Regions from separate parts of the Intestinimonas sp. UBA1698 genome, predicted to be linked through region 1. Evidence: predicted binding sites of a transcription regulator. Region 1 holds the regulator's gene; the other holds the start of a gene.
What was found. Region 1 encodes HrcA, which represses chaperone genes, less so after heat shock. Its sites were predicted from a motif close to TGTTAGCACTCNNNNNNNNNGAGTGCTAACA; they were not measured.

Region 1 (4,209 bases):
CGGCGGTGGCCGACAGGCAGTAGAGGGCGGAATCGGTGAAGCCGGTCTTGAGGCCGGTGGCCCCTTCATAGAACCGGATGAGCTTGTTGGTGTTGGCGAGCTGGAACTGGCCGTCCCGGACGGAGTCCATCCAGATGGTGGTGAACTCCCGGATGCCGGGGTGGGCCAGGAGCGCCCGGGACATGACGGCGATGTCGTAGGCGGAGGTCAGGTGGCCGGCGGCGGGCAGTCCGGTGCAGTTGATAAAGGTAGTATCGGCCATGCCCAGCTCCGCCGCCCGGCGGTTCATCCGCTCCACAAAACCCTCCTCGCTGCCGGCAATGTGCTCGGCCAGGGCCACTGCGGCGTCGTTGCCCGACACCACCGCCACCGCCTTGAGCATATCATGGACGGTCATCTGCTCCCCCTCCTTCAGGTAGACCTGGGAGCCGCCCATGGAGGCCGCCTGGGCGGAAACCGTGACCATATCCTCCATCTTGAGCCGCCCGTCGTCGATGGCCTCCATTACCAGCAGCAGGGTCATGACCTTGGTGACGCTGGCGGGCTCCAGCTTGTCGTGGGCATTCGCTTCGTAGAGCACCGTGCCGGTCTCCTTCTCCATCAGGATGGCGGAACCGGCTTCCACCGCCGGTCCACCGGAGACGGCGGCGGCGGGCAGGATCAGCAGAACGGCGGCCACCAGGGCCGCGGCGCATTTTTTCATCGGGATCTCCCTCCATGTTCATCTTCTATGGAAAAGGATGTGAAAATCTCCCTTGTTCTATGCGGGCAGCCACCTGCGAAAATTTCCCTGCGCCCCTGCGGTGTTTTGGCAATCCAGCCCCACTTTTGCAAACATTTTTAGCGTTCACATTTAATTTACAACCTTCCTATTGACTTTTCCCCGGGGCGGTGGTAGATTTACATTAGCACTCAGGGATAATGAGTGCTAAAAGAGGCGCGATGGCGCTTCCGATTTTAAAAAGAAGGTGAGCGCGGTATGGATCTGAGCGACCGGAAGAAGAAAATCCTCCGCGCCATCATCGAAAACTACATTGAGACGGCGGAGCCGGTGGGCTCCAAGGCCATCGCCTCTCTGCCGGGACTGAACGTCTCGTCGGCCACCATCCGCAACGAGATGGCCGATCTGGAGGCCCTGGGCCTGCTGGAGCAGCCCCATACCTCCGCAGGACGCATCCCCTCTCCCAAGGGCTACCGCATCTACGTCAATGAACTGATGACCGACTACCGCCTGTCAGCGCAGGAGACCAAGCGGCTCAATGAGGCGCTGCACATGAAAATGCGGGAGTTGGACCAGGTCATCGATCAGGCCGGGCGGATCATTTCCCAACTCACCCGCTACCCCTCCTTTGCCCTGGCCGCCGGGGGCGACCGGATCACCATTCGGCGCTTCGACCTGCTGATGGTGGACCGCGACGCCTTCATCATTGTGGTCATGACCGACACCAACGTGGTACGCAACCGGCTGGTGCGCCTGCCCTCCGACCTGTCGGAGGCTCAGCTCCAGCTTTTGAACACCCTTCTCAACGCCACCTTTACCGGTCTGACGCTGGACGAGATCACCCCCGAGCTGATGCGGGTGGCCTCCCACGCGGCGGGCGAGGCCTACGGCCTCATCTCTCTGGTGGTCTCCTTCGCCGTGGAGGTGCTGGAGAGTCTGGAGCAGCGCACCGTCCACACGGCGGGCATTGCCAGCCTTTTGACCCACCCGGAGTACCACAGTCTGGACCGGGCGGCGCCGCTGATGACCTATCTGTCCGAGGACCGGGACGCCGCCCGCTTCCCCATGCCCGACAAGGACCCTATGGAGATCCTCATCGGGCCGGAGAACGTGGTGGACGCCCTGAAGGACACCAGCGTGGTAATGGCCAGCTACGACATCGGCGACGGCATGCGCGGCGTCGTGGGCGTTGTGGGTCCCACCCGTATGGATTACGCCAAGATTTCCGCCCGTCTTTCCTACTTTGCGGAGGGTCTCTCCCGCATGTTCGGCAAGGGCGGGCTTCCCCCCGCCGGGGAGGACCCCGAGCACGATGACCGATAGGAGGCCGAAAAATCATCATGAGCAAACGTGAAAAAGACCAGGAGCAGAAGGCCGCTCAGGCCGCGTCAGAGCACGCGGAGAGCGCCGAGGTCCCGGAGGATATCGTTCCGGAGGAGCCCGCCGCCGGAACCCAGGACCCGCTGCCGGAGGAGCTGGAGCATTTGAAAGCTTCCTTGTCCGCCAAGGAGGAGCAGTACCTCCGGCTGGCCGCCGAGTACGACAACTTCCGCAAGCGCAGCCAGAAGGAAAAGGAGAGCATCTACGCCGACGCCAAGGCCGACGCCCTCACCGCCTTCCTTCCCGTCTACGACAATCTGGAACGGGCCCTGAAGCAGGAGACCGCCGACGAGGCCTTCAAAAAGGGCGTAGAGATGACCATGACTCAGCTCCGGGAGATCCTGACTAAGCTGGGTATCTCGGAGATTCCCGCCCTGGGCGAGTCCTTCGATCCCAACCTCCACAACGCCGTCATGCATGTGGAGGACGAAGCGGCTGGCGAGAACACCATCGTGGATGTGTTCCAGGCTGGCTTCAAGCTGGGCGACAAGGTCATCCGGTTCGCCATGGTGAAGGTAGCCAACTGAGGCAGGCCGCCACGCCCCAACGCCCGGTTTTCGGCTTCTCCGCATTTCTTTTGTAAAAACCAATTTCTTGATTATTGGAGGAATATATTATGTCTAAGATCATCGGCATTGACCTGGGTACCACCAACTCCTGCGTGGCCGTCATGGAGGGCGGCGACGCCGTCGTCATCCCCAACGCGGAAGGCAACCGCACCACTCCGTCCGTGGTGGCCTTCTCCAAGGACGGCGAGCGCATGGTGGGCCAGGTGGCTAAGCGCCAGGCCATCACCAACCCCGACCGGACCATCAGCTCCATCAAGCGCGAGATGGGCTCTAGCTTTAAGGTGAGCATTGACGGCAAGAACTACACCCCACAGGAAATCTCCGCCATGGTGCTCCAGAAGCTGAAGGCCGACGCCGAGGCCTATCTGGGTCAGAGCGTCACCGAGGCCGTCATCACCGTCCCCGCCTACTTCACCGACGCTCAGCGCCAGGCCACCAAGGATGCCGGCCGCATCGCCGGTCTGGAAGTAAAGCGGATCATCAACGAGCCCACCGCCGCGGCCCTGGCCTACGGCATCGACAAGGAGTCCGACCAGAAGATCATGGTCTACGACCTGGGCGGCGGCACCTTCGACGTGTCCATCCTGGAGATCGGCGACGGCGTTATCGAGGTATTGGCCACCGCCGGCAACAACCGCCTGGGCGGCGACGACTTCGACAAGTGTGTCATGGACTGGATGGCCGCTGAATTCAAAAAGGACACCGGCATCGACCTCAGCGGCGACAAGGTGGCCATGCAGCGCCTGAAGGAGGCCGCCGAAAAGGCCAAGATCGAGCTGTCCGGCGTCACTTCCACTGCCATCAACCTGCCCTATATCACCGCCGACGCCACCGGCCCCAAGCATCTGGACCTGACCCTGACCCGGGCCAAGTTTGACCAGCTCACTGCCCATCTGGTGGAGGCCACCGCCGGCCCCGTCAAGCAGGCCATGGGCGACGCCGGCCTCTCTTCCGGCGAGCTGTCCAAGGTCCTGCTGGTGGGCGGCTCCAGCCGTATCCCCGCTGTGCAAGACATGGTGAAGAAGCTCACCGGCAAAGAGGGCTTCAAGGGCATCAACCCCGACGAGTGCGTGGCTATGGGCGCGGCGCTGCAGGGCGGCGTGCTGGTGGGCGACGTGAAGGGCCTGCTGCTGCTGGACGTCACCCCCCTTTCCCTGGGCATCGAGACCATGGGCGGCGTGATGACCAAGCTCATCGAGCGCAACACCACCATCCCCGCCAAGAAGAGCCAGACCTTTACCACCGCTGCCGACAACCAGACTTCCGTAGAGGTCCATGTGCTCCAGGGCGAGCGTGAGATGGCCCAGTACAACAAGACCCTGGGACGGTTCAACCTGGACGGCATCGCCCCGGCCCGCCGCGGCGTGCCTCAGATCGAGGTGACCTTCGACATCGACGCCAACGGCATCGTCAATGTCTCCGCCAAGGATCTGGGCACCGGCAAGGAGCAGCACATCACCATCACCTCCTCCACCAACATGTCCAAGGAGGACATCGACAAGGCCGTCAAGGAGGCCGAGCAGTTTGCCGCCGAGGACG
Region 2 (4,209 bases), on a different contig from region 1:
CAGAGACCAAGCCGCTGACAGGCCTACGGCCAGAAAGGACCAGGTGATCAGCGCCGCCGTCACGATCTTTTTCAGCCTTTGCAGTTCCATTGCTCTCCGCGCCCCCTCCCGGTCAGCGATTCATATTGTTTTTATTGTAGCACACCCCGCCGGTCCTGTCCACTGTGGCCCAAACTGACCTTATCAAATTTTCTGAATCTGGCATTTGAACTATAGTCAGTTTCTGCTATAATGAGGTCCGATGAAGAAACCCAACCGGGTTTCTTTCCACGGAACATGCAGAGAGAAACGCAACCAAACGATCAAGGGAGTGTGCATTATGAAACAGCGTTTTACCACCCGGAAGCTGGCCTTCCTGGGGATGATGACCGCGTTGGTCTTTGCCAGCAACTATGCCCGCATCATCATGCCCATCGCCATCGGAGGCCGGACCTCCTTCACCCTGGCCAACATCGTCTGCTGCCTGTCGGGCCTGCTGCTGGGCCCCATCGGCGGCTTGGCCTCCGGCCTGGGCTCCGCCCTCTATGACCTGACCAACCCCCTCTACGCCGCCGAGTGCTGGATCACCTTTCTCACCAAGGGTCTAATGGGTACGGTGGCGGGCCTGGTGGTGGCCCGGTATGTCAACGACGAGAAGCTGGCCTACCCCAGATGCCTGCTGGGGGCCGTGCTGGGTTGCGTGGCCTACTACATCCTCTACTTCTTCAAGAGCGTGGCCTACGACGGCGTCCTGGTGGAGGGGCTCCAGCCCATGGTGGCCCTGGCCGCCCTGCCTCTGAAGTTCCCCGCCTCCATCTTCAACGCCGCGGTGGCCATCATCGCCGCCCCGCCCCTGTGCATCGCCCTGCGGGCGGCGCTGCGCCGCAGCGGACTGAGCCTGAAAACCGCCTGAGACGGAGGAACAGAGCCGGACAGCTTGCTGTCCGGCTCTGTTTTTCTTATTTTATGACAGTCCGTATTCCTTGGCCAGCCGTTCAAAGACGGGTAGGGCCCTTTGGACCGTTTCGGTGGAGGTGCAGAAGGCGATGCGGCACCAGCCGGGGCAGGCGAAGTCGTCGGTGGGGGGGAAGAGCAGGTCGTACTCCCGGGCCCGCTGGCAGAAGGCGGCGGCGTCGGGCTCGGGAGACTGGAGCAGCAGGTAGAAGGTGCCGCCGGGCTCCACGCAGGTGTAGCCCATGCCGGTCAGGCCGTGGTAGAGCAGGTCCCGGTTGGTCTGGTAGACGGTGAGGTCAGCGGTGAGCCCGTCGCAGGCGGCGGCCACCCGCTGGAACAGGCTGGGGGCGTTGACGTAGCCCAGCACCCGGCCGGCCCCGCAGACGGCGGCATAGAGCGCGTCGTGCTCCGCGGCGGCGGGGGGGACCAGGATATAGCCGATGCGCTCACCGGGCAGGGATAGGGACTTGGAATAGGAATAGCACACCAGAGTGTCGTCGTAGAAATCGGGCAGCCAGGGGGTGGAGAAGCCGGCAAAGACGATCTCACGGTAGGGCTCGTCGGAGATGAGGTAGATGGGGTGGCCGTAAGCGGCGGCCTTGCGCCGGAGGATGGCGGCGATGGCCCGGAGGGTGTCGGCGGAGTAGACCACGCCGGAGGGGTTGTTGGGGGAGTTGACCACCACGCCCTTGGTACGGGGGCCGACGGCGGACTCGAAGGCGGTCAGGTCGGGCTGGAAGGTGGCGTAGTCCGGGGGGACCACCACCGGCTTGCCGCCGTTGCCGGAGACGAAGTAGGTATATTCGGTGAAGAAGGGGGCGAAGAGGACGAACTCGTCGCCGGGGCAGGCCAGGGCCCGGAAGCAGCAGCACAGAGCCGCCGCCGCCCCCACCGTCAGGTACAGGTCGCCGGGCCCGTAGCTCCCGCCGAAGCGGCGGGACAGGGAGTCCGCCAGGGCCTGCCGGACGGACCAATCGCCCTGGGCGGTGGTATAGCCGTGGATGGAGGCCCCCTCGGGCGAGTCCAGGATGGCCCGGATGGTGTCGTTCACCTGGGCCGGAGGGGCCACGGAGGGATTGCCCAGAGAGAAATCCAGCACGTTCTCCGCCCCGACCTCCCGGGCGCGGAGCAGTCCATATTCCCGGATTTCCCGCATGATGTTTCGTTTGGTGCCCATCTGCACCAGGTCCTGCGGCAGATTGCTCATTGCTGTGACCTCCGTGTCCTGAAAAGATTGACCACATTGTAGCACGGCAAAGCAAAAAAGAAAAGAGGTAATCCGAACTTAGCACTCTTACGTATAGAGTGCTAAGTTTACAATCTGGACATAATTTATTGTATATTTGTTCACAGAATCACACTATACTAAGCTCAGAAATAAAGAGAAGGGAATGGCCCGGAGGCGGGTTTGATTCCCGGAAAGAGGATGGTCGCCATGAAAAACGTCAGGTTTTAGCACAAGAATCATTTGATTGCTAACATCGTCTTTTGTATTGTGAAAGGAGTTTTCCATTATGTTTGGTATGGTTCCGTTTGAGCGTCACGAGGACAATTTCTTTGATGTGTTCGACAACTTTGAGCGTAAGTTCTTCGGCAACAGCAGCGCCAATCTTCCCGCCTTCCGCACCGACATCAAGGATGCGGACGACAAGTTCGTTTTAGAAGCCGAGCTGCCCGGCTTTGACAAGGAGGACATCTCCCTGGATGTGAAGGACGGCATCCTGACCATCTCCGCCCAGCACAAGGAGGAGAAGGAGGACAAGGACGAGAAAGGCCAGTATATCCGCCGGGAGCGCCGGTACGGCTCTTTCCGCCGCAGCTTCGACGTCACGGGCATCGACGAAAACGGCATCACCGCCGCCTACAGCAACGGCATCCTGACCCTGAACCTGCCCAAGACCGTCCCCGCCGTGCCGGAGACCCGCAGGATCGCCATTGAGTAACCCCCCAGCGTTGACAGTCCGTTCCCCAGAGCGTGGGGCGCCGGCCCGCGGCCGGCGCCCCATTTTTTATCCCAAATTTTTCGCCCCACGAAAGGAGCGTACAGACCTATGAATCTGAATCAATTTACACAGAAATCCCTGGAGGCCGTCCAGTCCGCCCAGACCATCGCGCAGGAGTACGGCAACCAGCAGATCGAGCAGGCCCATCTGCTCTACGCCCTGCTGAAGCAGGAAAACGGCCTGATCCCCCAGCTTCTGGGTAATCTGGGCCTGACGGTGCCCAGCTTTGAGGCCGCCGTCCGGGCTGAGGTGGAGAAGCTCCCCCGGGTGAGCGTGGGCGGCCGGGAGGCGGGAAAAATCTACATTGCCCCGGATGTGGACAAGGCCCTCAGCACCGCTGAGTCCATCGCCGGGTCCATGAAGGACGAGTACGTGTCGGTAGAGCACCTGTTCCTGGCCCTGCTGGATACCGCCAACTCCTCCCTGAAGGACCTGTACCGCACCTACAACATCACCCGGGAGGGGGTGCTGAAGGCCCTCACCGCCGTCCGGGGCAACCAGAGGGTGACCTCCGACAACCCGGAGGAGACCTACGACGCCCTGAAGAAGTATGGCTCCGACCTGGTGGAGCGGGCCCGGCAGAACAAGCTGGACCCGGTCATCGGCCGGGACGACGAGATCCGAAACGTCATCCGCATCCTGAGCCGGAAGTCCAAGAACAACCCCGTGCTCATCGGCGAGCCCGGCGTGGGCAAGACCGCCATCGCCGAGGGCCTGGCCCAGCGGATCGTCAAGGGGGACGTGCCCGCAAGCCTGAAGGACAAGACCATCTTCGCCCTGGATATGGGCTCCCTCGTCGCCGGGGCCAAATACCGCGGCGAATTCGAGGAGCGGCTGAAGGCCGTGCTGAGTGAGGTCAGGAAGTCCGAGGGGCGGATTCTTCTCTTCATCGACGAGCTGCACACCATCGTGGGCGCCGGCAAGACCGAGGGCGCCATGGACGCGGGCAATCTCCTCAAGCCCATGCTGGCCCGGGGCGAGCTCCACTGCATCGGCGCCACCACCCTCAACGAGTACCGCCAGTATATCGAAAAGGACGCCGCTCTGGAGCGGCGGTTCCAGCCCGTCATGGTCAGCGAGCCCACGGTGGAGGACACCGTGGCCATCCTCCGGGGCTTAAAGGAGCGCTACGAGGTGTTCCACGGTGTGAAGATCACCGACGGGGCCATCATCGCCGCCGCCACCCTGTCCAACCGCTATATCACCGACCGCTTCCTGCCCGACAAGGCCATCGACCTGGTGGACGAGGCCTGCGCCATGATCCGCACCGAGA

Region 2: the regulator HrcA is predicted to act here: its motif matches at 2,217-2,247, upstream of B3H64_RS03910 (Hsp20/alpha crystallin family protein).

Annotation. Positions count from the first base shown of each region.
Region 1 is NZ_DCJO01000004.1:31,575-35,783, forward strand. It holds gene B3H64_RS00955 (D-alanyl-D-alanine carboxypeptidase family protein) at 1-703, opposite strand, end outside; gene hrcA (heat-inducible transcriptional repressor HrcA) at 980-2,044, shown strand; gene grpE (nucleotide exchange factor GrpE) at 2,062-2,628, shown strand; gene dnaK (molecular chaperone DnaK) at 2,718-4,209, shown strand, end outside.
Region 2 is NZ_DCJO01000017.1:39,959-44,167, reverse strand. It holds gene B3H64_RS03925 (hypothetical protein) at 1-90, opposite strand, end outside; gene B3H64_RS03920 (ECF transporter S component) at 320-892, shown strand; gene B3H64_RS03915 (pyridoxal phosphate-dependent aminotransferase) at 944-2,140, opposite strand; gene B3H64_RS03910 (Hsp20/alpha crystallin family protein) at 2,448-2,876, shown strand; gene clpB (ATP-dependent chaperone ClpB) at 2,985-4,209, shown strand, end outside.